DNA from 2 places in the Hominiventricola aquisgranensis genome. Region 1 is predicted to be linked to the other one. Evidence: predicted binding sites of a transcription regulator. Region 1 holds the regulator's gene; the other holds the start of a gene.
What was found. The regulator HrcA, encoded in region 1, represses chaperone genes, less so after heat shock. The targets are predictions, from matches to a motif close to TGTTAGCACTCNNNNNNNNNGAGTGCTAACA.
Positions count from the first base shown of each region.

Region 2: a site for HrcA is predicted at 11,622-11,652, ahead of WMO62_RS08485 (Hsp20/alpha crystallin family protein). Genes of this name have one in related genera too.

Region 1 covers NZ_JBBMFC010000003.1:44,280-59,332, forward strand. Annotated here, with positions in the region: gene WMO62_RS02160 (CotH kinase family protein) at 1-611, shown strand, start outside; gene WMO62_RS02165 (polyphosphate polymerase domain-containing protein) at 644-1,360, shown strand; gene WMO62_RS02170 (DUF4956 domain-containing protein) at 1,382-2,056, shown strand; gene WMO62_RS02175 (glycosyltransferase family 2 protein) at 2,058-3,845, shown strand; gene WMO62_RS02180 (glycosyltransferase family 2 protein) at 3,860-4,834, shown strand; gene WMO62_RS02185 (undecaprenyl-phosphate glucose phosphotransferase) at 4,855-6,264, shown strand; gene WMO62_RS02190 (LCP family protein) at 6,286-7,419, shown strand; gene WMO62_RS02195 (glycosyltransferase family 2 protein) at 7,500-8,420, shown strand; gene WMO62_RS02200 (tetratricopeptide repeat protein) at 8,417-9,268, shown strand; gene hrcA (heat-inducible transcriptional repressor HrcA) at 9,466-10,488, shown strand; gene grpE (nucleotide exchange factor GrpE) at 10,522-11,130, shown strand; gene dnaK (molecular chaperone DnaK) at 11,235-13,106, shown strand; gene dnaJ (molecular chaperone DnaJ) at 13,303-14,478, shown strand; gene nifJ (pyruvate:ferredoxin (flavodoxin) oxidoreductase) at 14,621-15,053, shown strand, end outside.
Region 2 covers NZ_JBBMFC010000013.1:18,939-33,991, reverse strand. Annotated here, with positions in the region: gene WMO62_RS08540 (LysR family transcriptional regulator) at 1-411, shown strand, start outside; gene WMO62_RS08535 (flavin reductase) at 499-2,298, shown strand; gene WMO62_RS08530 (50S ribosomal protein L25) at 2,468-3,061, shown strand; gene WMO62_RS08525 (Cof-type HAD-IIB family hydrolase) at 3,179-3,955, opposite strand; gene WMO62_RS08520 (GNAT family N-acetyltransferase) at 3,973-4,527, opposite strand; gene WMO62_RS08515 (MATE family efflux transporter) at 4,634-5,971, shown strand; gene WMO62_RS08510 (phosphohydrolase) at 6,071-6,601, shown strand; gene WMO62_RS08505 (ABC transporter substrate-binding protein) at 6,652-8,223, opposite strand; gene WMO62_RS08500 (ABC transporter permease) at 8,213-9,016, opposite strand; gene WMO62_RS08495 (ABC transporter permease) at 9,013-9,798, opposite strand; gene WMO62_RS08490 (ABC transporter ATP-binding protein) at 9,813-11,315, opposite strand; gene WMO62_RS08485 (Hsp20/alpha crystallin family protein) at 11,736-12,161, shown strand; gene WMO62_RS08480 (Hsp20/alpha crystallin family protein) at 12,279-12,740, shown strand; gene WMO62_RS08475 (response regulator) at 12,836-13,537, opposite strand; gene WMO62_RS08470 (ATP-binding protein) at 13,530-15,053, opposite strand, start outside.

The DNA of each region.
Region 1 (15,053 bases):
AAGGAAAAAAGGGAAATGGAACATCGCTGGACTGGAAGCAATTGCGGCAGTTTATAGCCATAACAGAAGAGGAAGATGAAAAGTTTGCACAGGATGCACAGCAGCTGCTGGATCTTGATAATGTGGCAGACATCTGGATCTATCTGCAGTTCCTTTATGGAGAGGATAATATTTATAAAAATATGTTCTTTGCTTTTAAAAAGGACACCGATGGGTATCAGGGATACAAGCTGTATCTGGTGCCGTGGGATACGGATCTGACCTGGGGAAATGTCTACGTGGACAGTAAGGAAGAGCTGTATGTGAAATGGGCGCCGGAAAATGCAGATCGATATCTGGAGTGGCCGCTTTTGGATCGTCTGATTGAACTTGATGTGGGTGGAATCCGGGAAAGGATCAAAGATCGTTGGACAGAATTAAGAAGTGGAATTCTGTCAGAAGAATCCATGAATGACATTTTTATAGAATGTACCCATCAGGTACAGGATTCTGGTGCATTTACGAGGGATGCGGCAAGATGGCCGGACAGCCGTCACGATGCCGATTATGATGGAATGAAGCAGTTTATGAAGGAAAGAACTGAGTTTCTGGATAAAATGATACAACAATGAAACAATAAAAGAAGAGAATTGGAGTTGACAAGATGGAGTCAAAAGTATTTGATCCCTCCCTTATGGAAAACCGGTTCCGGCATGAATTTAAATATTTAAGTACGCTGGGACAACTAAAGACCATACAGGTGCGTCTGACAGGCCTGATCCCTTTGGATCCCCATGTGGGACCGGATGGTATCTACAATATCCGAAGCCTGTATTTTGATGACTATGAGGATCGCTATCTGAAGGAAAATGAAGCCGGTGTGGATCCGAGAGAAAAGTTTCGTATCCGGATCTACAATCACAGCGACAGTCGGATCTCGCTGGAACTGAAGCGAAAGGTTCGGGAGAAGACACAGAAGTTGTCCTGCCCGATCACAAAAGAGCAGTGTGAGATGCTGATGCGCGGGGAGATTCCTGACATTGGTAAGGATGCGCCGCCGGTACTCCAGAAGCTCTGTCTTCTGATGAGGACAAGACTTCTGCGACCGAAAGTCATCGTTGAATATGACAGAGTGCCTTATATTTACCCTCAGGGTAATGTGCGGATCACGCTGGATGAGAATATCCGATCATCGTCAAGGGTCGAGCTGTTTCTGGAAGATCAGATTCCGACCAGACCGATCCTGCCGGCGGGACAGCATATTCTGGAAGTAAAGTATGATGAATATCTGCCGGATTTCATCTACAGAGCCGTGCAGCTTCAGGGACTTCACAGAACCGCATTCTCAAAATATTATTTATGCAGACGTTATCATTTGTAAAGAAAAAGGAGATTACATAAGATGGGATTTAAAGACGTATTTAAGAAATCATTTTTAGAAGGATTTACCAGCATGGACATTACTACTGGTAAGATTGCTGCAACCTTGATCGTAACCGCACTTCTTGCATTATACATTTTTGCAATCTATCGTCTGGTTACAAGAAAAGTGTTCTATTCCAAGAATTTTAACATTTCTCTGGCAGTCATGTCGCTGATCACAGCAGCAATCATTCTGGCAATGCAGTCTAATCTGGTGATTTCCCTTGGTATGGTAGGTGCCCTGTCCATCGTTCGTTTCCGTACAGCAATCAAGGATCCTATGGATCTGGCGTTTCTGTTCTGGTCTATCAGTATTGGAATCATCTGTGGTGCAGGTCTGTATGAGATCGCATTGGTTACTTCTGTAGGAGTTACCGTATTCATTCTGGTGCTGGATATGCTTCCGGTAGGAAAAGCACCGATGATGCTTGTAGTAAACAGCTCTGAGATGAATGGCGAAAAAGCGGTTCTGGATGTGGTAGGAAAATATGCCCGTTATTACAAAGTAAAATCCAGAAATCTGTCCAAAGGACGTCTGGATCTGGTGATTGAGCTTAAAGTAAAAGAAGAAAGTGCCCTTGTATCTGAAGTGGCAGCACTGGATGGTATGATCAGTGCATCTATGATCTCCCACGATGGGGAAGTGACATTCTGATATGGGAAATGATCGACTGGCAGCACACGCAGGCCTGGCTCAGCGTGGTTATCAATATGTAAAAGCATATGGAATGGGTAAGCTGTACCGAAAAGCCAGAGAGCATTTTGGAAGAAATGCACTGGAGCGGGGATATCAGGAATGGATGATCCTCAATCGTCCCTCTGAAAGCGAGAAGGAACTGCAGAGAGAACATCATTTTGTCCAGGAACCACTGATCAGTATTGTAGTGCCAATTTATCGTACACCGGAAGTATTTCTCCGGGAAATGATCGAATCGGTACTGAACCAGACTTATGGAAAGCTGGAACTTTGTCTGGCAGATGGAAGTGGCGAGGATGATACGGCAGGGACGGTGATCTGCGAGTATGTGGAGAAGGATCCGAGAGTCCGTTATCAGAAGCTTGGCAGCAATCTTGGGATTGCAGGCAATACCAATGCAGCAGTGAACATGGCAGAAGGGGAGTATGTGGCACTTCTTGATCATGATGATTTGCTGGAAGAGCACGCATTGTTTGAAATTGTCAAATGGCTTCAGAACCATCCGGAGACTGATATGGTCTACACCGATGAGGATAAGGTAACCTTTGATTCAAAGACATATTTTAAACCTCATTTCAAACCGGATTTCAACAGGGAGCTGTTAAGAAGCAATAATTATATCTGTCATTTGCTGACAGTGAAGAAAGATCTTCTGATGGAGGCCGGATTATATAAGGAAGAGTTCGATGGTGCACAGGATTATGATCTGATCCTGCGTTGCAGTGAAAAGGCGAAACAAATCGGACACATTCCGCAGGTACTCTATCACTGGAGAAGTCATACAGCATCGACCGCAGCTAATCCTGGAAGCAAATCATATGCTTATGAAGCTGGTCGAAAAGCTGTGGAAGCGCATCTGAAACGAATGGGCGAGGATGCAGTTGTAGAACCCATGGACAATCCGGGATTTTACAGGGTGAATTATCGGGTACAGGGTAATGCAAAAGTCAGCATTGTGCTGATGAATGTAACATCCTTGAAGGACCTTCGCCGGATCATACGGGCGGTCAGCCGTCATCGCTCTTATGGAAACTTTGAGATTCTGGTACTCTGGAATGGTCCGGAGAAAAATAAAGGAATTCTGAATTTTATAAAAGAACATAGACAAATACCCATAAAAGTAGTATATTGTACTAGTGCGCGTAATAATTTTGTAACATTTTCCAGACTGGCTGAGAAGATGGACAGCGATTATCTGTTGTTTCTGGACGGACAGATAGAGAAGGTTTCCAGAGGCTTTTTGGAAACATTTCTGGGAAATGCACAGCGGCCTTATGTGGGAGCTGTGGGTGGCCGGGTCTATGATAACAGCGGCAGACTGGTGGCCGGGGCTAAGATCCTGGATCTGAAGGGCCTTGCAGGAGACGCTTTTGAAGGATTAAGGTTCGGATACACAGGATATTTTCATAAAGCGGTTTTGCAGCAGAATTTCCATGCAGTATCTGGAAAAGCAATGATGGTCAGAAGAACATCCTTTCTTCAGGCTGGAGGATTTTCAGAGGAAGTAGAAGACCGATATAAGGATGTGGATCTGTGTCTGAAACTGGAACAGCTTGGATTAAACAATGTCTATGATCCAGGTGTGATTCTGCTCTGCCAGGGCAGAACCCTACAGAAGAAAAAAGCGCAGAGGACAGCAACGGTTTTCCGTAAAAAGTGGAAAGCGCTGCTGGAACAACCGGATGGATATTATAACACGAATCTGTCGCTTGAAAGCAGCGATTATCGAATCCGGGAATATCCTTAGGGAGAAGTTTACGCATGTCAGACGTAACGATTGTGATTCCGAATTATAACGGGATCGCATTTCTGAAAAACTGTCTGGACTCTGTACTTGCACAGACAGGGGTTCAGATGGATGTGATCATTATAGATAATGGTTCCGTGGATGGAAGTCAGGAGTTTATCTCTTCCAACTATCCACAATGTGAACTGGTCTGCCTGGATCAGAACTACGGGTTCTGTCGGGCAGTCAACGAAGGTATCAACAGGGCAAAAAGCCCGTATGTCATATTGTTGAACAATGATACAGAAGTCCGGCCTTTGTTCGCTGCCAGTCTGGTAGCATCTATGAAGGAGGACAAGAGCCGATTTTCCTGCAGTGCACGCATGTTGATGTACACGAAGAGAGATTTTCTGGATGATGCAGGTGATTTTTACTGTGCATTTGGCTGGGGAATTGCCAGAGGAAAAGGGCGTCCCAAACAAGAATATGAGACCGCTGATCAGATTTTCTCCGCCTGCGGAGGAGCGGCCATCTATCAGACTGAGATGGTACGTTTGATCGGTGGTTTTGATGAAGCCCATTTTGCCTATCTGGAAGATATGGATCTGTGCTGGAGAGCAAGGATCCATGGATGGAAGAGCTGGTACGAACCGGATGCAGAGGTGTTTCATGTAGGAAGTGCCACCAGCGGTTCCAGATATAATCGGTTTAAGGTGCTTCATTCAGCAGGAAATAACCTGTATATGATCTACAAGAATATGCCGCTGGCACAGATGCTTTTGAATCTGCCGTTTTTGCTGGTGGGATTTCTGATAAAATATCTGTTTTTTGTGAAAAAGGGACTTGGAAAAGATTACCGGGAGGGGCTTGCAAGAGGTTTTGAGCTGTGCAGGAAGCACAAGGACCGGAAAGTTCGTTTTTTATGGAAGAATTTGCCCGCTTATGTGGCAATTCAAGTTGAACTTTGGAAAAATATACTTCTTTTTCTGCCGGGCAGAAGGGAAAATTGAGGGGAAAAGGATGAGGACTCTTGATTAAAGACAATCAACGGTATTTCAACCGTCTTCATGTTGTGATTGATGCAGTGGTGATCTGTATCGCATATGTATTGGCCTGGATCTACAAGTTTCTGATCCTGAAGGATCAAAGGGGACTGACACTGGCACAGTATTGTGTGGCACTTATTGGTATTATACCGCTGTACCTGATGCTGTATCTGGCATGCAATCTCTACACATCCAAAAGAGTGCAGGGAAGAAGGCTGGAAGGCGGCAACATTGTAAAAGCCAATACCATCGGCATTTTGATCGTCATGGCAGCATTTTTCCCGCTGCGAGATGTAATCGAGCCGATTAAATATTATTCCCGCTGGATGCTGGCATATTTTTATGTGATCAACATTGTGCTGGAGATTATTGCGAGAAATCTGATCCGCTGGTGTCTGAGAAAGATCCGGCGCAAAGGATTCAACCTTCGTCATCTGATCTTTGTAGGATACAGTGGAGCTGCAGAAGCATTTATTGATCGGATTCTTGCAAATCCTCAATGGGGGTATAAAATCAGTGGAATCCTGGATGATAATAAAGAGCCGGGATATACCTATAAAGGCATTGCAGTGCTTGGATCCACGGATGAGCTGGAAAAAATCCTGGAAAATAATCGTCTGGATGAGATTGCACTGACGCTGGCACTTCGGGAATATTATAAATTGAAACGGATCGTAGCGATCTGCGAGAAATCCGGTGTGCATACAAAGTTTGTACCGGACTATAATGATATTATACCGACAAGACCTTATACAGAAGACCTCTTAGGTCTGCCGGTAGTCAATATTCGTCATGTACCGCTGACCAACAGCTTTAATATGATCTGCAAGCGGGCTATGGATATTGTTGGGGCAATCGTTGCCATTATTATTTTTTCACCGGTTATGCTGGTTACGGCTGTTTTGGTAAAGACAACATCCAAAGGGCCGTTGATATACAAACAGGAGCGAGTTGGACTCCATAACCAGACTTTTCAGATGTATAAGTTCCGCTCTATGGAAGTACAGTCTGCAAAGAGCGAAAAGCGTGCATGGACTGTCAGAGATGATCCCCGCGTGACAAAGGTGGGAAGGGTCATCCGCAAGACAAGCATTGATGAGCTTCCGCAGCTGTTCAATATTCTCAAAGGTGATATGAGCCTTGTGGGACCAAGACCGGAGCGCCCATTCTTCGTGGAAAAATTCCGGGAAGAGATTCCTCGCTACATGGTAAAACATCAGGTTCGGCCGGGCCTGACTGGATGGGCGCAGGTAAATGGGTACCGAGGAGATACATCAATTAAAAAACGTATTGAATACGACCTGTATTACATTGAAAACTGGACCATGGGGCTGGATATCAAGATCCTGTTCCTGACCTTCTTTAAGGGCTTTGTAAATAAGAATGCTTATTAACAGGCGTAGAAAGGATGACTTATGGCAAAAGAAACGATGAAAAAACCGACCTCCAGAAAAAGTGCTGCACATTACAGTTCTGCTTCCGGAACACCTTCTACTAGAAGAAAAGGCGGTAAAAAGAGAAGTACAAAGAAGAAAAAGAAAAGAGGAATGATTATTGCAGTTGAGGTTCTTCTGATTCTTGTGGTGTTGATTGGATTCTATGTTGTAAGCAAATTGGATCAGCTTCAGCATCCGGATATGGGTGAGGGAGATACCTCTGTGAATGAGAGTATTGAAGAAGACACTGTAGCAACCATGTCAGGTTATACGACGGTCGCACTGTTTGGTCTGGATACCCGTGAGTCCGGTCAGCTTGGTAAAGGAAACCGAAGTGATACGATTATTATTGCCAGTATCAATAATGATACTGGAGAAGTTCGTCTGGCATCTGTATTCCGTGATACTTATCTGGATATGACCACTGGAAAGTTCAATAAAGCAAACTCTGCATATTCTACAGGTGGTCCGGAGCAGGCAATCAAGATGCTGAATAAGAATCTGGATCTGACCATTGAAAAATACATCAGTGTGGACTTTGCAGCAATGACAGATGCAGTTGACCTGCTGGGTGGCATAGATATTGATGTTGATGAGACAGAGATCGATCATCTGAATAACTATATGGTAGAGACTTCTAAGGTAACGGGTGTAGCGTCTAAACCGCTGACACATACAGGGCTTCAGACTCTGGACGGTGTACAGGCGACTTCCTACTGCCGTATTCGTTACACAGCAGGAGATGATTTCAAGCGTACCGAGCGTCAGAGAGAAGTGATCCAGGAGCTTGTCCGTAAGGCAAAGACCATGGAGATCAGTAAGATCAACGATATCATCAATGCTGTGTTCCCGAAGATTGCGACCAACTATTCCAACAAAGAGCTTCTGGAGATGGCTCCGCAGATGATCGGATATGATATTGCAGATACAGCTGGATTCCCGTTTGACAGAGAGACAGGTACGATCAGTGGAAGAGGTTCCTGCGTTATTCCTGTGAATCTGGCAGAGAATGTACGTCAGCTTCATGAGTTCCTCTATGAGAATTATGATTATACACCTTCCAGCGAGGTGCAGAAGATCTCTGAGCAGATCACTGCAGATACTGGATATTAAGGATTGGACAGAATACAAAGCGAGGGAGTGTTATCTTACCTCGCTTTCTCTGTATAAAACTATTTTTAAGTGGAGTAAGTATGGAAGTAGATGTACTGATTCCGGTATATCGACCGGATGGGAAGCTTACAGAGCTCCTGAAACGATTAAAAATGCAGAATTATCCGATCCATCGGGTCATTCTTATGAATACGGAAGAGAAACATTTTCCAACAGAACTGACTGGTATCTGGGATCGGGTCGAAGTATATCATCTGGCAAAAGAAGAATTTGATCATGGCGGGACCAGAGACCGGGGAGTCCGCATGTCGACAGCAGATCTGGTGCTCTGCATGACACAGGATGCCATGCCGGCGGACGAGACATTAATAGAAGAGCTGGTGAAGCCTTTTGATGATTCGGAAGTCTGGGCAGCCTATGCAAGACAGCTTCCGAACGAGGATTGCAGAGAGGTGGAAAAATACACCAGAAGCTTTAACTATCCGGAGCAGAGCATGGTGAAGACAAAAGAAGATCTGGACAGACTTGGGATCAAGACATTTTTCTGCTCTAATGTGTGCGCAGCCTGGCGAAGGGAAAAATATCTGGAGCTTGGTGGCTTTGTGAAACACACGATCTTTAATGAGGATATGATCCTGGCTGGGACAATGATCAAACAAGGTGGAAAGATTGCGTATTGCGCGAAAGCAAAGGTGATTCATTCCCATAACTACTCTGCATTTCAACAATTTCACCGGAATTTTGATCTGGCAGTGTCTCAGACTATGTATCCGGAGGTGTTTGGAGGCATCCGTTCGGAGTCCGAAGGAATCAAACTGGTGAAAAAAAGTCTTTCATATTGTATAAAGATAGGGAAACCGTGGCTGATGATCCAGGTGGTGACCCAGAGTGCAGGAAAGCTGTTGGGATATAAAATGGGACAGCGATACAGAAGTCTGCCTATGTGGCTGATCTTAAGATGCACGATGAGTCCATCATTCTGGCGAGGGGGAAAAGCATGAACAAAGCAGTAAAATGTCTGGTTGTTGTGGGCTGTGCAGTGATGCTGTGCGGATGTGGCAACAGCGAAAACAGAATAGAACAGCAGCAATCCCTTCGCACACAGGGAATTGCGCAGGTGCAGAGTGGAGATTATGACAGTGCAGTTCAGTCTTTTGATCAGGCGCTGAAGCTTTCTGATATGCAGGTGGGTAGTCTGGAACTGGATATTGCGGCTTATAAAGCAGCAGCAGAGTACCATCAGGGAAATCTGGATCAGGCGATTGATACCTGCAGTGCGATTCTGGATGTGAAGAAATCTGCAGAGATTTATCTGACCCGTGGACTGCTCTATCGGGATGCTGAGAATCAGGAGGCAGCTAATGCAGATTTTACTGAGGCATTGAATCGGACTTCTAAAAAGGATCTGATCATGAAGGGACGCCTCTATTATTATATGAAGGATTACACCAATGCGAAGAGCTGCCTGGAGGAGGCGGTGAAAAATGGTGATCAGGAAGGCGTGTACTGGCAGGCAGAGCTTTACTGGGACAGCGGTAATCAGGATTATGCGGTGAGTCTGTATCAGAACTATTTAAGTGGCGAGTCTCCATCGCATCAGGATGCGTATGAACGTGTGGCATCCTATCAGATCTCTCAGGAAAATTACGATGATGCGCTGGCAACTCTGGAGCAGGGAATTGCCATGGGAGATCAGGGCAGTCTTCGTAGTCTTCTGTCCAGTGAGATAGCTGTCTATGAGCGAAAATCTGATTTTCCTACGGCAAAAGCAAAGATGGAAAGCTATCTGGAAAGTTATCCCGATGATGCAGATGCGGCCAGAGAGTATGAGTTTTTGAAAAGCAGATAAAATATTTTATATGGAATGGAACCGTCGGCTCAGAGATGAACCGGCGGTTTTTATGTACTTGAAATTGTTCACAAAAACTCCACAAAAAAATTTTAAATATGCTTGACAAAAGATATGGGTAGTGATATCTTAAGTTACAGGAAATGTTAGCACTCCAATTAAACGAGTGCTAACAAGCAGAGAAAGGAGTTGAGACCATGGAACTGGATGAGAGAAAGAAAAAAATCTTACATGCGATCATTCAGAACTACATGGAGACTGGAGAACCGGTAGGATCAAGAACCATATCGAAGTATTCGGATCTGAAGCTTTCCTCTGCTACTATCCGCAATGAGATGTCGGATCTGGAGGAGATGGGTTATATCATTCAACCCCATACTTCCGCAGGAAGGATTCCTTCTGATAAAGGATACCGGCTGTATGTGGATAACCTGATGCAGGAAAAGAATCAGGAAGTTGCAGATCTCAAGGAACTGATGTTCCAGCGGACAGACCGGCTGGAAAAGGTGCTGAAGCAGGTGGTCAAAGTACTGGCAAACAATACCAATTATGCGACCATGATCTCCACACCACAATATCATCAGAATAAACTGAAATTTATTCAGTTGTCCAAAGTAGATGATCATCAGATTCTGGCAGTGATCGTTGCAGAGGGAAATGTGATCAGAAACAAACTGATCCCCATCTGTGAAGAACTCAATGATGAGACGATCCTGAAGCTGAATATCCTGCTGAATACTATGTTGAATGGAAAAACTATCGAGGAGATCAATCTTCAGATGATTTCCAGTATGAAAGAGCAGGCGGGCATCCATAGTAATATCATCGGAGATGTGGTGGATGCAGTGGCCGAGGCAATCCATTCTGATGAAGGAATGGAGATCTACACCGGAGGAGCCACCAATATTTTCCGTTATCCGGAATTGAGCGAGAACGGAAAAGCAAGTGAGATCATTCAGACTCTGGAAGAAAAACAGAATCTGGTGGATCTGGTCAATGAGACACTCAGCAATGAGGAAAAAGGCATTCAGGTGTATATAGGAAGTGAATCACCAGTACAGAGCATGAAGAACTGCAGTGTGGTAACTGCCACATATGAACTGGGGAATGGACTTCAGGGAACGGTAGGTATCATCGGTCCCAAACGAATGGATTATGAGAACGTTATGGGAACGCTGAAGACTCTTATGGATCAGCTGGACGATGTTTTTCATAAATAGAAAGGCGGAACAACTGTGGAAGAAAGCAAGACAATGGAACAGGAACCGGTAACTCAGGAGGAAGAAATCGTGGTAGAGGATACCAAGGCAGAAGATGTTTCTGAGACGGCAGATCAGGAAGAAGCACAGGCAGAACCTGAGACAGCAGAAGAGGATGCCGGAACTGATAAAAAAGGTTTCTTCGGTAAGAAGAAGGAGAAAAAAGATAAAAAGGATGAGCAGATTGCAGAGCTGACTGACAAACTGAAGCGTCAGCTGGCAGAGTTCGAGAACTTCCGGAACCGTACTGACAAAGAGAAATCTCAGATGTATGCAGTCGGTGCAAAGGATGTGATCGAAAAGATCCTTCCGGTGATCGATAATTTCGAGAGAGGTTTGAAGAGTATTCCGGAAGATCAGAAAGGCGGTCCGGTGGCAAGCGGCATGGAGATGATCTACAAGCAGCTGATCACCGTACTTTCAGATCTGGGTGTAACCCCCATCGAAGCGGTGGGCCAGGAATTTGATCCGAATCTTCATAATGCAGTGATGCATGCAGAAGATGAGGGGCTGGGCGAGAACATTGTCGCAGAAGAATTCCAGAAAGGTTATAAATATAAAGATACCGTGCTTCGGCACAGTATGGTAAAAGTTGCAAACTAACGTGTAAGCAATGAACAGTGTGTGACGAAATGAAACGAAGTGGAAATGAGCTGACGCACTGTGTACTACAATATGGATTAGAACAATTTCAGGAGGAAAAAGAAATGAGCAAGATTATTGGTATTGACTTAGGAACAACGAACTCTTGTGTAGCAGTTATGGAAGGTGGAAAACCCACCGTTGTTGCAAATACAGAAGGAGCAAGAACCACACCGTCTATCGTGGCATTCACAAAGACCGGTGAGCGTCTGGTTGGTGAGCCGGCAAAACGTCAGGCAGTTACCAACGCTGAGAAGACCATTTCCTCTATTAAGAGACATATGGGAACTGATTACAAAGTAAACATTGACGGAAAGAACTATTCTCCGCAGGAGATCTCCGCAATGATCCTTCAGAAACTGAAAGCAGATGCTGAGAACTATCTGGGCGAGAAAGTAACTGAAGCAGTTATCACTGTACCGGCATACTTCAACGATGCACAGAGACAGGCAACCAAGGATGCTGGTAAGATCGCAGGTCTGGATGTAAAACGTATCATCAACGAGCCGACTGCAGCAGCACTTGCATATGGTCTTGATAATGAGAAAGAACAGAAGATCATGGTATATGACCTTGGTGGTGGTACCTTTGATGTATCTATCATCGAGATCGGTGATGGTGTTATCGAAGTTCTGGCAACCGCTGGTGACAACCATCTGGGCGGCGATGACTTCGACCAGAAAGTAACTGACTGGATGATCTCCGAGTTCAAGAAACAGAACGGTGTAGATCTTGGAAATGACAAGATGGCACTGCAGAGACTGAAAGAGGCAGCTGAGAAAGCTAAGAAAGAGCTTTCCGCTTCCACTACAACCAATATCAACCTTCCGTTCATCAGCATGAATGCAGATGGTCCGCTTCATTTTGATATGAACTTGACCAGAGCAAAATTCGATGAACTGACACATGATCTGGTAGAGCGTACTGCTAACCCGGTACAGGCAGCTCTCCGCGACGCAGGTATCAGCCCGTCTGAGCTTGGCAAAGTTCTGCTGGTAGGTGGTTCTACACGTATCCCGGCAGTACAGGATAAAGTAAAACAGCTGACCGGACATGAGCCGAGCAAAACTCTGAACCCGGATGAGTGTGTAGCAATCGGTGCTTCCATTCAGGGTGGTAAGCTGGCAGGAGATGCTGGTGCAGGTGATATCCTTCTTCTGGATGTTACTCCGCTGTCTCTGTCCATCGAGACCATGGGAGGTATTGCAACCCGTCTGATCGAGAGAAATACAACCATCCCGACCAAGAAGAGCCAGATCTTCTCTACTGCAGCAGATAACCAGACCGCTGTTGATATCAACGTTGTACAGGGTGAGAGACAGTTTGCAAGAGATAATAAATCCCTTGGACAGTTCCGTCTGGATGGAATCCCGCCAGCAAGACGTGGAGTTCCGCAGATCGAAGTTACCTTTGATATTGATGCCAATGGTATCGTAAATGTATCCGCTAAGGATCTTGGAACCGGAAAAGAGCAGCACATCACTATCACTGCTGGATCCAATATGTCTGATTCTGATATCGAGAAAGCAGTCAAAGAAGCTGCAGAGTTCGAGGCACAGGATAAGAAACGGAAAGAAGCAATTGATGCAAGAAATGATGCAGATGCTATGGTATTCCAGACTGAGAAGGCTATGGAAGAGGCTGGAGATAAGATTGACGCTTCCGAAAAAGCAGCTGTACAGGAGAAGATTGATGCTCTGAAAGCAGTTGTTGACAGAACTGCTAACCAGGCAGATATCTCTGATGCAGACATTGATGCACTGAAATCTGGCAAGGAAGATCTGATGAACGCAGCACAGAAACTGTTCCAGAAGATGTATGAGCAGACTCAGGGCCAGGCAGGCGCACAGGGTGCAGGTCCGGATATGAGCGGAGCAGGAGCAGGAAGCACCGGAGCTGCTGATGATGTAGTTGACGGAGATTACCGCGAGGTATAAAATAAGTCGGCAGAAGCAAATGCAAATGCTGATCAATGGCAGGTCATCTGCCATAAAATGAGAAATAAGAAATATGCTGTGAAAGCAGCCGCGTGACAAATACCCGCGGGCAGAATGCAGCACCGCACAAGGTGTTGTCCTGCTCGTGGGTGTTCGTGTGCAAAAAAAGCTTTTGCAGATTCGAAAGGGTAAGATTATGGCAGAGACGAAGAGAGATTATTATGAAGTCCTTGGCGTAGACCGGAATGCAGACGAAGGAACGATCAAAAGTGCCTACAGAAAACTGGCAAAGAAGTATCATCCGGATATGAATCCAGGAGACAAGGTAGCTGAACAGAAGTTCAAAGAGGCTTCAGAAGCATATGCTGTCTTAAGTGATGCAGAAAAACGTAAAAAATACGATCAGTTTGGTCATGCAGCCTTTGAACAGGGCGGTGGCGGAGCCGGCGGATTTGGCGGATTTGATTTTAACGGAGCTGATATGGGAGATATTTTCGGGGATATTTTCGGAGATATTTTCGGAGGCGGAAGAAGCCGCAGAAACAGCAATGGACCTATGAGAGGTGCAGATTTACGTGCCGCTGTGCGCATTACATTTGAAGAAGCAGTGACCGGCTGCGAGAAGGAGCTGGAGTTGACACTGAAAGATGAGTGTGAAAAGTGTCATGGTACCGGAGCAAAACCGGGAACTACACCGCAGACCTGTCCGAAATGCGGAGGCAAAGGTCAGGTGGTATATACCCAGCAGTCTCTGTTCGGTATGGTGCAGAATGTGCGTCCGTGTCCGGACTGTCAGGGAACTGGTAAGATTATCAAGGACAAATGCCCGGACTGCTATGGAACCGGATATATTGCGAGCAAGAAAAAGATTTCCGTATCTGTTCCGGCGGGAATTGATAACGGACAGAGTATCCGTATCCGCGGCAAGGGAGAACCAGGTGTCAATGGAGGACCGAGAGGTGATCTGCTGGTAGAAGTTCAGGTGAGCCGTCATCCAATCTTCCAGCGTCAGGACATCGATATTTTCTCTACTGTACCGATCAGTTTTCCGGTGGCAACACTCGGTGGAACGATCCGGATCAAGACTGTGGACGGAGAAGTAGAGTACGATGTGAAAGCGGGAACCCAGACCGATACCAGAGTACGGCTCAGAGGAAAAGGTATGCCGTCTCTCAGAAACAAGGGCGTGCGCGGTGATCATTATGTGACTCTGGTCGTTGAGGTTCCGACTAATTTAAGTCATGCGGCAAAAGAAGCACTGAAGGAATACGATAAAGAAAACGGAAATACTCTGAATCAGAAGCCAGAAGCCGGAAAACCAAAGAAAAAAGGATTTATGGATAAACTGAAAGAAAACCTGGAAGACTTGTAGAATTTGACAAAAATCATCAAAAAAATTTGATAGAAAAATGGACAAGTCTGTGCAGGTGTGATAAAATGAATCCGTATGGTAAGAGCTATTTTTACAATAGAATAAAGAGTCTTATTGATTCTGATAAGGAGGAATAATAAAAATGGCCAGAAAAATGAAAACCATGGATGGAAACCATGCTGCTGCTCATGTATCTTATGCATACTCTGACGTAGCTGCTATCTATCCGATCACCCCGTCATCTGTTATGGCAGAAGCTACTGATGAATGGGCAACTCAGGGAAGAACCAACATCTTCGGACATACCGTACAGGTAACCGAGATGCAGTCCGAGGCTGGTGCAGCAGGTGCTGTACACGGATCTCTGGCAGCTGGTGCTCTGACAACCACCTTTACCGCTTCTCAGGGACTTCTTCTGATGATCCCGAACCTGTACAAAGTAGCAGGTGAGAGACTTCCGGGTGTATTCAACGTATCCGCTCGTGCACTGGCAAGCCATGCACTGTCTATCTTTGGAGATCACTCCGATGTATATGCCTGTCGTCAGACTGGTGTAGCAATGCTCTGCGAGTCCA
Region 2 (15,053 bases), on a different contig from region 1:
TATCAGGTTCCAACTTCCAGTATAAAGAACAGAACCTTTTTAAAGATGAATATCCCTGCAGTTTCTTTACAGGCTTTCACCAATGAGACATTTATTTTTATGAAGCAGGAAAATGACACAGGAAAGCGAGCTGCCCGCATATGTCAGGAACATCATTTTCACCCGCGAGTCCTGTTTGAATTAGACCAGCAAATGACTTCATACAATGTCACCTGTTCAGGCATGGGAATTTCCTTTATAGGTGATCTGCTGATCTCCCTGGTTCCGCCGAATCCGAATGTCGTTTATTACCGGCTGGATGAAAAAGACAGCTTGCGTAATATTTATTTCTACTGGAAAAAAGGACGTTACATAAGCCATATCATGAGTGCATTTTTAGATTTATTACCCTCTTTTGATAATTTGATCTGATTTTTGTAACATATGCTACATCTGATTTCTTTTTATGTGGTATAATACAAATAAATGAAAACGCACAGCCGGAAAGGAGCTATTTTTATGAAAATCACAAACGATATCAGATATGTAGGTGTCAATGACCATCAGGTCGATCTGTTTGAGGGACAGTATGTTGTACCTAATGGCATGTCCTATAATTCTTATGTGATCCTTGATGAAAAAGTCGCTGTTATGGATACCGTCGATGCTCATTTCACCCATGAGTGGCTGGACAACATCACATCCGTACTTGGTGACCGTCATCCGGACTATCTGATCATCCAGCATATGGAGCCGGACCACGCAGCAAATATCGCCAACTTCATGGACGTATATAGAGATACTACCATCGTATCCAGCAAAAAGGCATTTGCTATGATGGCACAGTTCTTCGGAACCGATTACCCGGATCGCCAGATTATTGTAAAAGAAGGAGATTCTTTAACTCTTGGCAAGCATACTCTGGCGTTTGTGGAAGCTCCGATGGTACACTGGCCGGAAGTAATCGTTACTTATGATACCTGTGACAAAGTACTGTTCTCTGCAGATGGATTTGGAAAATTCGGTGCTCTTGATGTGGAGGAGCCGTGGGATGATGAGTCCCGTCGTTACTTCATCGGTATCGTTGGAAAATACGGCAAACAGGTGCAGAATCTGCTGAAAAAAGCAGCAACTCTGGATATTCAGACTATCTGTCCTCTGCACGGACCAGTACTGACTGAAAACCTTGGACATTATTTAAGCCTGTACAATACCTGGTCCTCCTATCAGCCAGAATCTGAGGGAATCGTAATCGCTTACACTTCTGTATATGGTCACACCAAGCAGGCCGTGGAAGCACTGGCTGACCAGTTCCGTTCCAATGGATGCCCGAAAGTTGTTGTTCATGATCTGGCAAGATGCGACATGTCTCTGGCAATCGCAGATGCCTTCCGTTACAACAAGCTGGTACTGGCAACCACGACCTACAACGCAGACCTTTATCCGTTCATGCGCGATTACATCCATCGCCTGACCGAGCGCAATTTCCAGAACCGTAAAGTTGCCCTGATTGAAAATGGATCCTGGGCTCCGCTGGCTGCAAAAGTTATGAAAAATATGTTTGAAGGCAGCAAACAGATCGCCTGGGCAAACACCACCGTTCATATCAAATCTGCTCTCAGCGACGAAAGCCGCGCAGAGCTGAACGCACTGGTAGAAGAATTCTGTCAGGATTATATTGCTCAGCACAGTGAGACTGCCAACAAAAATGACTTAAGTGCTCTGTTCAACATTGGTTACGGACTCTATGTGGTAACCTCCAACGATGGGCGCCGTGACAATGGTCTGATCGTAAACACCGTATCTCAGGTAACCAACACTCCGAACCGGATCGCAGTGACCATCAACAAGGCAAACTACTCCCACCATGTGATCAAGCAGACTGGTATCATGAACCTGAACTGCCTGTCCACGGAAGCACCGTTTGACATCTTCCAGACCTTTGGATTCCAGAGTGGAAGAACTGTTGATAAGTTTGCAGGTGCTGGCATCCAGCCGCTGTACTCTGACAACGGACTTGCTTTCTTGCCAAAATACATTAACTCCTTCATGTCTCTGAAAGTAGAGCAGTACATTGACATGGACACCCACGGAATGTTCATCTGCAGCATTACCGAGTCCCGTGTGATCTCCAAAGTCGAGACCATGACCTACAACTACTATCAGAACAATGTAAAACCAAAGCCGGCAACGGAAGGCAAGAAAGGATTCGTATGCAAGGTGTGCGGATATATTTACGAGGGTGATGAACTTCCGGAAGATTTCATCTGCCCGCTCTGCAAACATGGTGTAGCTGACTTTGAACCGATCGAAGGCTAAATCGATTCTGTTGTAATTTTTTCAGATTTTGCCCGTATAATTTTCTCATCTTTGTGCAGTATTTTCTGTATTAAGTGTTATAATGCAGTTGTAACAAATAAAAGACCTACTTAACGGACACATTTTCATATGCCTGCTAAGCTGATCAGTTTTTTGGAGGAATAGATAAATGGATACTTTAAAAGCTGAAAAGAGAAGCATGGAAACAAAAGCAAAAAGACTGAGAAGAGAAGGATATGTAACCGGTAATGTCTTCGGACATGACATCGAAGGTTCCATTCCTGTTAAGATCACAAAGGCCGAAGCTGATCGTCTTCTGAAGAAGAAAAAGAAAGGCAGTCAGATTATGCTGGATCTGGAAGGACAGCAATATGATGTACTGATCAAGGAGATCGACTTTGATACTCTGAAGGGTCAGGCAATCGAGATGGATTTCCAGGCACTGGTCAAAGGTGAAAAAGTTCACTCTGTTGCAGAGGTCGTACTTGTAAACCATGAGAAAGTCCAGTCCGGCGTAGTTGAGCAGAAGCTGGAAGAGATCGCATATAAAGCACTGCCGGAAGCTCTGGTTGAGACCGTTGAAGTTGACTTAAGCGGACTCAAAGCCGGTGATGTTGTTAAGGTTAAAGATCTTGCAATCGCTGCTGATAAAGACGTGGTACTTGTTACCGATCCGGAAGCAGTCGTTGTAACTGTAACCGTTCCGCATAACGCTCCGATCCCGGAGACCGATGCAGAGGAAGCTGAAGAGGCTGAAAAATAAATATGGTCTGAAGTTGAAGAGGCTGTCGCGATTGCGACAGCCTCTTTTCTGACTATGTGAGCCTGAAAGGTTAGGAATCCGCACTTGAATTATCCAGCACTTATTCTATATCAACCCTTATATCAACCCATGTTCCACACAGTAATAATAGATTCCATCTTCCGCCACATGTCCGCAATGGTCTGTGGCAATTGCTTTCAGTTTTTCTGATGCATTTTCCATGGCAACGCCAGTGCCCACTGCCTGGAACATCTCAACGTCATTATTTCCATCCCCGAATGCCAGCGCCTCAGATTGGTCGAACCCATAATACTTCAACACCTTTGCAATACCCGTTCCTTTTCCGCCTGTTGCAGGGATAATATCAACTGCCCTGTCCCACCAGGAAGTGATCTTAGCTCCATGAACACCATCCAGGATCGTTGAAAAATCCGACTCTCTGCAGCTCATCAGCAGCTGATAAACAGTTCCCTGTGATACACGATCAAAGTCATCTGAAATAATCACCGTCTGCTTGCCAAATGCATAATACTGATCCAGATCCTCATCAGTTCCATTGGAGATCAACTGATCTTTGGTGGCAACCGATACCGGGCGTCCCAGCACCGCCGCATTCTGAATCATTTTCTGCACATCATCCTGTTCCAGCGGATTGCTGTAGATAATCTCCTTCTGGTTGAAGCAGTAGGATCCATTGTATGTAAGGATCGCATCAAACTCAACCCCTTCAAAAGTCGGCACTGCCATAGGCGCTCTTCCTGTAGCAATACAGATGATAATCCCTTTTTCCTTTAAACGTCTCAATGTCTCCAGCATCTTCGGTGTGACTTTTTTTGTATCTACGTCAATCAATGTTCCGTCTATGTCAAAAAATATGATTTTGATATTTTTCATGTTTGTTTCCCTCCTGCTTAAAATCTCGGTTGCTGCTGATCTGCTGTATGTTCACCGATCAGCTTCTCCATCCAGACCATGTCATACCATCTGTGAAACTTATAGCCACATTGGTGGAACTGCCCCACCATACGGTATCCCAGATGGGCATGGAACTCCACACTGTTCCGGGTCAGGTATTCATCCTCCTGCACCGGATAGGCAATGCAGGCATTCATATTCAAAAAGCCTCGATTCCTCAGTTCTTCTTCCAGTGCTTCATGAAGTTTTTTACCAATCCCCATGCGTTTTTTATTCTGATATACATAGATGGAAGTCTCCACCGCCCAGTCATAGGCCGGGCGATCATGGAACGGTCCCACGTAAGCATAGCCTACTGGCTCTTCACCTTGTTCCGCCACCAAATAAGGATACTTTTTCAGCGTATTGTGAATCCGTTCACAGAATTCCTCCACGGTCGGAACTTCATACTCAAATGTGATGGCTGTCTGCTCCACATAAGGCGCATAGATTGCCAATAATTTCTCTGCATCTTCTGGCTTCGCAGGACGAATCCTGATCTTTAAATCCATTTTACTCATCCTTTTCTGCTTTTTCCTTGACTATCATTATCTCTATGGTATAATTTGCGGATATGGTTCTGATTCATCCTCTCACTTTCATAAAGGAGTTTATCATATGAGTACATCCATCAACCGCAATTTTTCCCCTTGGGATCTGTTAAAATTCGCGGCACCTTCCATCATCATGATGGTATTTATGTCCCTGTATACTATTGTGGACGGTATGTTCATCTCCCGCTTTGTGGGGAGCAATGCTCTGTCCTCTCTTAACATTGTATTTCCGGTGATCAATGTTGCAATTGCCATCTCCACCATGCTCGGTACCGGTGGCAATGCGATCATCAGCAAATATTTAGGCGAATGCAGAGACGAAGATGCCAGGAAAGCTCTGACCCAGTTCACTGTCCTGTGTCTTGGCTTCAGCTTTCTTCTGATGCTGCTGTCCCTGCCAAACCTTACACTGATCTCCCGTTTTCTTGGTTCCAATGAAATTCTGCTGGCAGACTGCCGGGTCTATCTTGGTGTGTCCATGCTCTTTGCACCGGCTGCCATGCTGCAGGGATTATTTCAGTCCTACTTTGTGACTGCTGGAAAACCCGGCCTTGGGCTTTGGCTTATGGTCGGTGCCGGCATTTTCAACGTAGTTTTTGATTATGTACTGATCGTTCCCTGTCAGATGGGGATCGCAGGTGCTGCCCTTGCCACCGGAATCGGTCAGTGTATCCCGGCACTTTTCGGACTTTTTTTCTTTCTGTGTTCCAAAGACGATCTGCATTTTTGCAAGTTTACTTTTCATATGAAAGAAATATTATCTGCCTGCTACAATGGTTCGTCGGAAATGGTCTCTCAGCTGGCCAATGCGATCATTACTTATCTGTTCAACATCATCATGATGCAGCTGGTAGGTGAACATGGTGTTGCTGCCATCACTATTTTACTCTATGGACAGTTTCTGTTCAATGCATTTTATCTTGGATTTACCATCGGGATCAGTCCGATCGTCGGATTCCAGTATGGTGCCGGAGACAAACAGAAGCTTCACAACATTTACCATACCTCTTTCTTATTTGTTGCTGTCTCTTCGGTATTCATGGCGGTGATCGCCATTGTTCTGTCTCCGACCATTGTTACGATCTTTACTGATGATCCGGCAACTTATGAACTGGCTGCTGCAGGCTTCCGCCTGTTCGCCATCAATTTCCTGTTCAGCGGCATCAGCATTACATCTTCCGGATTCTTTACAGCCCTGTCCAACGGAACCATCTCCGCCGTGATCTCTTTTTGCAGGACCTTAGGATTTATCGTTCTGTCGCTTCTGATCCTGCCGAAGTTCTTAGGGATCACAGGCGCGTGGATCGCCATTCCAGTGGCAGAGTTCTGTACCCTGCTGGTAACCGGTGTCATGCACTTTGTGTACTTCTGGAAACCGGGCATTCGAAACTATCTGCGGTGATCCGCATGATTGCCATCAGAATCGCATACTGTTATAATGAATGGTGCCGAGAGCAATCGCCCTGCGGCATCATCTTTTTTCAAAAGGAGCTGATTTTCTATGAGCATTATGAATACATATACCGGGAAGAAATTTGATCCTCTTCAGATGAAGCCTGAAGATGTGGATCTGGTAGATATTGCCCACGCATTAAGCCTTCTGTGCCGGGGTGGCGGACACATTGACTGCTTCTATACCGTTGCTCTTCATTCCATTAACTGCGCCAACGAAGCAAAGGCCCGCGGCTGGGAACGAAAGCTCATTCTTGCATGTCTCTTGCATGATGCCAGCGAGGCTTATATTGCAGATATTATTCGCCCGGTAAAGCCGTATCTTACCAATTATCTGGAGATCGAAGATCAGATCATGTCTGTGATCTGGCAGCATTTTCAGCTTGAACTGACACCGGAAGAACATAAAAAATGGAAGCAGATCGATGACGAGATCCTGGATTCCGAGTTAAAAGAAATGTTTTCCGGAGAAGCAGAAAGGATTCCTGTTCCACTCAGATCCACGCCGGATTTCAGCGAACGTCCACATGGGGAAGTGGAAGAAGAATTTATCAGAATTGCTGAAGAACTGCTGAATTGATCCCCCCTAACCGCCCAAAAAACCAGGACATCACTGCCCTGGTTTTTGTTTCAATGTTTATTTATCCTCATCAAGAAATGCGAGTAAAGATGACTCTTTCGGAACAGATCATCCTGAAATCTCCACAGTAAGAATAAAATCACCACAACAGCCACAACAATTCCAATGAGCAGCCACTGCATAGAGGAAAGCATGCTGATATTAAAGCAACGGATATTGATCCACATCTGATTGATATTGGCATTTCCCTCATCATCAAAATACAGCATAACTGCGCTTCGGTCGATCTCTTCCTGGGACGGATACTGGGCAGATAACTGGCGATGAGCCTGATCTGCAGGAGCTGTGATTACATAATCCTCATCCTCATTGTCTCCGGAGAAGAAATAGCCCAGCGGATATTCAATGGTATCTTCCTCATCATCCTCTGCACCATAGGTCCAGTCCGCATATTCAAAGATCAGCGGACTGTCTCCGCCTGCAATAGCTGAGGTATAGCCGATGTAATACATATTTCTGACTGCACTGTCCGGGCGGGACAGGAAGTTGATAAATGCCTCCGCCGCCTGTTTCTTGGCAGCGTCTTCCCCGATGCCGCTCTTTAACATCACCCAGCCATCAAACCACAGGTTGGTACACTCCTCCGGTACGGCCCAATCCAGATAAAAATCGTCGTCCTCTGCCTGATCCATAGTGTACACACCATCTCCTGACCACTGCAGGTTGGCAACTACTTTCCCGGTGATCATATCTGCTTTTCCACTGTCAGTCTCAAAGGAATACACATTCTGACGAATTTCTTTCAGCTTCTGTTCTGACTCATCAATGGTCTCCTTACGTGTGTCATTCATGATCGCGGACAGTTGTTCGTGATAATCGCTGCTGTTTCTAAACGTTTCACTGTTCAGCAGATCTTTATTGAGAATTGCCAGCGTTGGGAAGTAAGCATCACGCACATTATCCTTGATGGTTACCTGACGGTAGAATTTCTCATTTTCCAGAATGCTCCAGGTAGAAGCCTCCTCTTCCGTCACCTCCTCCGGGTTGTACACCATACCGGTGATGCCCCACATATAACCTGCCGCATAATCAGACCACGGCTCTCCATCGATCTCATTTTCATGAAACACACTGTCAATATAAGGAGACACACCCTTTACATAGTAATTATTTTCATTGGAGTCATCAAAAAACTCATCGGATAAGGGCTCCAGCTTATTTTCTTTCATAAGCTTCATGATCATGTAGTCCGACGGACACACCAGATCATACTCATTTCCAAGATTTAACTGGCTGTACAGCTCCTCATTGGTTCCGAAAGTAGAATACTCTACTTTCACAGGAACTCCATAAGTCTCGTAATACCACTCTTCAAAATCGGATACCAGCGAATTCTCTCCGAAGATATCTTCGCTTGGGAGATCGATCAATTCATCATCCTCCCAGCCGCCTTCATCAATGTATTCCTCCCAGTTGCATACCCGGAGAACAACAGGCTTTTCCATATCTTTTGCAGCTGCCATTGTGGTCAGCGGAGCTGCAAACGTTCCAACGATTACGGAAAGCCCCGTCCCCACTGCAAACGCGCGGACAGTCAGCTTCTTATAACGTCTATCTCTCATTTTCCGCACCTGCCTTTCTGTCAGCCAGAAGATTCCATGCAAGCACGCCCGCTACGATCACTACAAAGATCAGTGTTGACAATGCCCACAGTGCGGTCTTGATCTCTGTGTGCGAACCCTTGGTGGCATTTACCACGTAGGTACTGATCGTATCGAAGGTAGATGGCTTGGTGTAAGTCGTAATAAAATAATCATCCAGTGACAGGGTCACGGACAACATAAATCCGGACACGATTCCCGGGATCAGCTGCGGGATCACTACTTTGCGAAGAGCCAGACCGGCGCTTGCGCCCAGATCCAGAGCCGCCTCATAGATGCTGTTATCCATCTGCTTCAGCTTCGGAAGCACAGACAGATATACAAAGGGCGCTTCCAGTACCACATGACCCACGATCAACGGAAAGAAGGAATCCTTGCTCAGTCCCAGTACTACGATCAGCAATACACAGATAGAGAATCCTGTCACTACTTCCGCATTGACAACCGGGATCTGATTGGCAAAATCCATAAATCCGCGAGAGCCTTTTTTACTGTAAAATGCTCCGATGGCTCCGATGGTTCCCAGGATCGTTGCGATCAGCGCAGAGCCAAATGCCAGCGCAAACGTTCCGCCGATCATGCTCAGCAGTTCGCCGGTCGTAAACAATGTTTTATAATTCTGCAGCGAAAAATGCCCACTGGTTCCGATGGTTGCTGTATCGGTAAAGCTGTATACTGCCAGGATCACAACCGGCAGATACATAAATAACAGCACCAGTGCCAGCCAGGAGGAACGTACTATTTTTTTCATCATAAGAATGCCCCCCGTGTCGTCTCTTCTTCACTGAATCCATTGCTCGCCCACGTCACCAGGAAAATGATGGCCAGAAGCACAATGGAGATCATAGAACCGCTATTCCAGTCGTATGCATGGAAATAGCTTCCAATCAGACTTCCCATAATATAGGTGCTGTTGTACAGCATATCCAGAATGACATAGTTGGTCATGGACGGCAGGAATACCATGGTGACACCACTGATCAGTCCCGGCATACTAAGAGGTAATGTTACCTTCATAAATGTAATCACCGGACTGGCTCCCAGATCCGCAGCCGCCTCCAGATAGCTTTTATCCAGCTTCTCTAATGTGGTGTACAGCGGAAGGATCATAAACGGCAGGAAATCATAGGTCATACCAAGCACTGTATTCAAAAACGGATGATATGCCAGGTTTCCTTCCACCATGGTCAGCACTTCTTTTAATGCGACCACACGAAGGGTAAAATTGATCCACATGGGTGCGATAAAAAGTACCAACAGTACATTCTTTTTCTTAATATCGCTGCGTGCCAGAATGTAAGCTACCGGATAGGCTACCAGTGTACAGCAGGCAGTCACAGTCATCGCCGTCACAAGGCTGTATACCAGTGTACCAATGGTATTTTCACTGGTGAAAAAGTTTACAAAATTCTGAACCGTAAACTGTCCCTGCCCATTGGTAAATGCATAATAAAGTACCACCAGAAGCGGTGCGATGACAAAACATATCAGGAACACTGCATAGGGGATACCAAGCTGTTTTCTTGAAAAACGCATCAGTCACACTCCTTTCAGTTTTCATCTGCCAGAGAAAGTTCAATGCTGTCCTTCGGAATCAGCAGTCTGACATAGTCATTTTCATTCCACAGATATTCATCATGAAGATGGAAATCAAACTCATCCTTCGTTCTGACAATGTAATGATAATGGTCACCTTTATAAATAAGAGAAATAATATTTCCGCAGATGCCCTCTCCATTCTCTGTATCATCACTCATTGTGATAGACTCAACCGGAACTTTCACTTTTACCTTCACGCCAGCTGTCTGGATCTCATCTCCGGATGCATCCACCAGAACACCTTCTGCATTGATGGTAGATCCCGGATACAGTCTGGTTACATCACAGTCGTACTCGCCGCCTGCAAATTCCACCATGTAATTCTTGGTCAGTTCGCCTTCATAAATATTCTGGTTTGTATCTGCCAGGATTACATGGATACCATCCGGCTCCAGACACATCCCGATGGTTTCTCCAACTTTAGCTCCTCTGGTTCCCTGGATCACCACTTCATTATCTCCGGATTCTACAATGATCTCATAATGCATTCCCTTAAAGATCACAGACTGCACCACGCCGGTGATTGTTCCTTTTTCCGGTTCCGTCATGATCACGTCCTCCGGCCGGACGATCACATCAACCTTAGCCCCTGTCGGCAGATCATCCAGACACTCAAACTCGGCACCACAGAAATTAACTTTTCTGATACCGCTCATATGGCCGGTGTAAATATTGCTCTCGCCGATAAAGTCTGCCACGAATACAGTATTGGGCTCGTTGTAGATCTCTTCCGGTGTACCGATCTGCTGGATCTTTCCGTCAGACATAACGACCACCTTGTCTGACATGGTCAGAGCCTCTTCCTGATCATGTGTTACATAGATAAAGGTGATTCCCAGTTCCTTATGCATAGCCTTCAATTCCAGCTGCATCTCTTTTCTCATCTTCAGATCCAAAGCTCCCAGCGGCTCGTCAAGCAGAAGGATCTCCGGCTCATTAACAATGGCACGGGCAATGGCAATACGCTGCTGCTGACCGCCGGACAGAGTTGCAATGCTCCTCTTCTCAAAGCCTTCCAGGTCAACGATCTGGAGTGCATGACTTACCTTCTCACGGATCTCTTCCCTGGTCAGCTTCTCCTGACGGGTCAGAGTCTCCCCCGATGCATTCTGATAAGTAACGGTCTTTGTTTTCAGCTTCAGTCCAAACGCAATATTGTCAAATATATTCAGATGTGGAAATAACGCGTATCGCTGAAATACCGTATTGATCGGCCGCTTATTAGGCGGCAGCTGACTGATCTCTTTTCCATTCAAAAGTATCTGTCCCTCTGTCGGAATATCAAATCCGGCGATCATTCGCAATGTTGTGGTCTTTCCGCATCCGGAAGGACCCAGAAATGTCACAAACTCTCCCTTTTTCACCTGGAGATTAAAGTCCTTTACCGCTTCAAAATTATCCTCAAAGCGCTTCTTGATCCCTTTCAGTTCAATAATGTTTTCAACTGACATCATGTGGCACCCAAATCCTTTCATTTGTTATTTACAGTGATATTTGCACACAATAAAAGCAGAGATATCAAGATGACTTTTCGTTTCTTGACGTCTCTGCCTTTTCGTTCCTATGCCAGTATCACTACCACAAATCCTAGCGGAAAATGATAAAAATGTCAATAAAATATTACTGATTTTGCAAGGATTTTACGTGAAGTTCAGGTTGCTTAAACATTTCTGTTTTCGTCAAAAATTCCTGTTTTACATTTTCAATTTTCAGTTTTCATGTTTTCTGACTTTTTAAGATTTCACAGAAAGTTCACAAAAAATTAGCACTCACCTCTTGACATTGCTAATAATAGGTGTTATAGTACAGACAGAACAAAGGAAGAGGGATACAAGAAAGAACTTAGATCCCGAACCCGAAAGGAGATATGACTTATGTTGATGCCTAGCATTTTTACAAATACTTATTTTAATGATTTCTTTGAGGATCCGTTTAAGAGTTTGGATTATAACACCTCTGGTCTGATGACCACAGATGTGAAGGATACCAAGGATGGTTATGAGATGACCATGAACCTGCCGGGAGTGAAGAAAGAAGACATTCAGGCTGAGTTGAAAGATGGTTACCTTACCATCAATGCAGTGTCCAATTCCAACAAGGATGAGAAAGACAAAGATGGCAAGTACATCCGCAAGGAACGTTACAGTGGCTCCTGCACCAGAACCTTCTACGTAGGCGACAGTGTAAAACAGGATGACATTAAAGCCAAATTCGAAGATGGTACTCTGAAGCTTACCATTCCGAAAGAGACTGCGAAACCTGCCGTTGAAGAAAAGAAATATGTCAGCATTGAAGGCTGACATGTAATCTGTGCCTGATGGCACACCAGAACAGCTGACCCGTAGCGGTGTCGAAAGGCACCGCTACCCTAAATAAATTATAGTAAATAATTTTAATTCCACAAGGAGGAATGACTTATGTTGATGCCGAGTATTTTTAATGATAACTTATTTGATAACTTTTTTGATTTTCCGTTCTATGATGACAGAGCAGAGCGTCAGGCTGAGAAGAAACTGTATGGACATCATGCAGCAAATCTGATGAAGACTGATATCAAAGAGAAAAAAGATGGCTATGATCTGGAGATGGATCTGCCGGGATTCAAGAAAGACGAAGTTAAGGTTGAACTGAACAATGGTTATCTGACCGTCAGTGCAGCTAAAGGTCTTGATGAAGATGACAAGGACAAAGAGACTGGTAAATACATCCGTCGTGAGCGTTACACCGGTTCCTGCCAGAGAAGCTTCTATGTTGGCGATGATATTACCGAAGAGGATATCAAGGGCGAGTTCAAGCATGGTATCCTGAAACTGTTCGTGCCGAAGAAAGAAGCAAAACCGGCTGTAGAACAGAAGAAATACATTACCATTGAAGGTTAATGAGAATATCCCAAAGTAATTTACATTACTTTTCCCTATAGCATCATTCCATACAAAATACCGGAGGGCTTGCCCCTCCGGTATTTTTCATATATTTATTCTATTTTCAGCATTCGATAACCGATACCAATATGCGTCTGTATATATTGAACTTCCTTTTTATCCGCTTCCAGCTTCTTCCTGAGTGTTGCCATGAACACACGAAGAGATGCAACATCATTTTCTGAGCTTCTTCCCCACACTTGTTGCGTAATGTAAGTGTGAGTCAACACTTTTCCCATATTACGTGATAAAAGGCACAAAAGTTTATACTCAATAGGGGTCAGATGAAGTTCTTCTCCTCTTAAGAAAACACAGCCTGCTGTATAGTCAATTTTCAATTCTCCATTGGTAAAAACTGCGCTTTCCTTTCCATCGATCCCCTGGTTGACAGACAACCTGCGTTGTGCTACACGTATCCGCGCAAGCAACTCTTCTACAGAAAATGGCTTGGTAATATAATCATCCGCCCCGGCATCCAATGCCTCTATTTTGTCTGTATCTTCACTTCTGGCACTGACTACAATAATAGGAAGATTCGACCATGTCCGAATCTTTTTTATTACTTCAACCCCCTCCATATCTGGAAGTCCAAGGTCAAGCAACACAATATCCGGATTGTGAGAAGATGCTTCCATAATCGCTGATGCGCCGTTTTCTGCGGTTAAATATTTATAATCATGAGTTTTCAACGTAGTTACGATCAGATTTCTGATCGGGCGGTCATCTTCTGCCACAAGAATAAGAGCTTTATTCATTCAATATCACCTCACTTAATGGTAATGCAAACGAGAAGATACAGCCATGCGGATCGTTGTCTTCTAATTCCATTTTTCCCCCGTGTGCTTCCACAATGGACTGACACAATGCAAGTCCCAATCCAAGACTTCGTTGACTATCCGCAATATTGTTCCCTCCTGTAAAAAACATTTCGAAGATATGCGGTTTTATCTCATCTGAAATTCCAGGTCCATTATCTTCCACACTGATCCACGCTTTTTCATTTTTCTTCAGAGCTCTTATTGTAATTGTCGAACCAGAAGGGGTATATTTTATTGCATTGTCCACCAGATTAACAAGAACCTGAATAATAAGTCTTACATCCATTCTCGTAAGAAGAAGATCTTCACATTCTGTGATGATCTTGTAATCATCATGCTTTCGGCTGATATGACGCAAAGCTTCCGCAATCACTTCATCCATAAGCTGATCCGTAAACTTAAACTTTAATCTCCCGTCATTCAATCTTGTAATAGACAACAGATTCTCAACTACACCTGTGAGCCACTCTGCGTCATCATAAATATCCGTATAGATCTGCCGTCTTGTTCCTTCATCCAGATATTTTCCATTACTGAGCAGCATATCCGCATTCCCTGATATTGAGCACAACGGTGTTCGCAGATCATGTGATATAGCACGCAGCAGATCAGCTCTAAGCTGTTCATTTTTTGCGATCACTGCATTTTTTTCTTTTTCTTCTGCGTTTCTGGCATTATCCATGGCAAGAGCGCATTCGTTAAGCACAGACAGCAAAATACTGTATTCAAACGAATCCAATACATCTTTCTGAGCAGGAACACCAACGACTCCATATACTTGGTCTCCAATACGAATCGCCAGATACAAGCATTTCGAATTTTTATAATAATGCGTTGTTGCTCCTGCCCGCTTTTTGTTCGTATATACCCATCTGGCAATCTGCTGCTCATCCAATGTCAGATAGGACTGGTCTTCCGCTTTTTCTTTTTCAGAAAACAGATGTCCTTCTGCCAGTCTCCCATTTACTGCAGCATATGCTACAATGCTGCGGTCAAACAGACGTGCCAGCTGTGTACATGTGATCTCAAGTATCTCCTTCTGGCTTCTCGCCTTTTGCAGCAGACGATCCGTGTCAAACAGAATCTGCGTGCGAAATGCCAGCTGTGCTGATAGCCTGGCATGCGTTTTCAGTTTTGCAGCCAGTGTCCCTGTCAGCACAGACGATATGAGCATGATCACAAATGTCACCGGATATCCCACTGCATAGGTCTGAAATGACATCCTTGGCTCGGTGAGAAAAAAGCAAAAAAGAAAGACACTTATGACAGAACCTGCAACACTGCATAGATATCCATCTGTCAAAATTGAGGTAAGCAATACCCCAAGAATATAAATGGTCACAACATTGGCTTCTGAAAAATGAAATTTCTGAAACACAAGTCCTATGAATGTACAGATGACAAAGATAAGAACCGTCAGAAAACACTCTTTTACCGATGGCTTCTCCACATG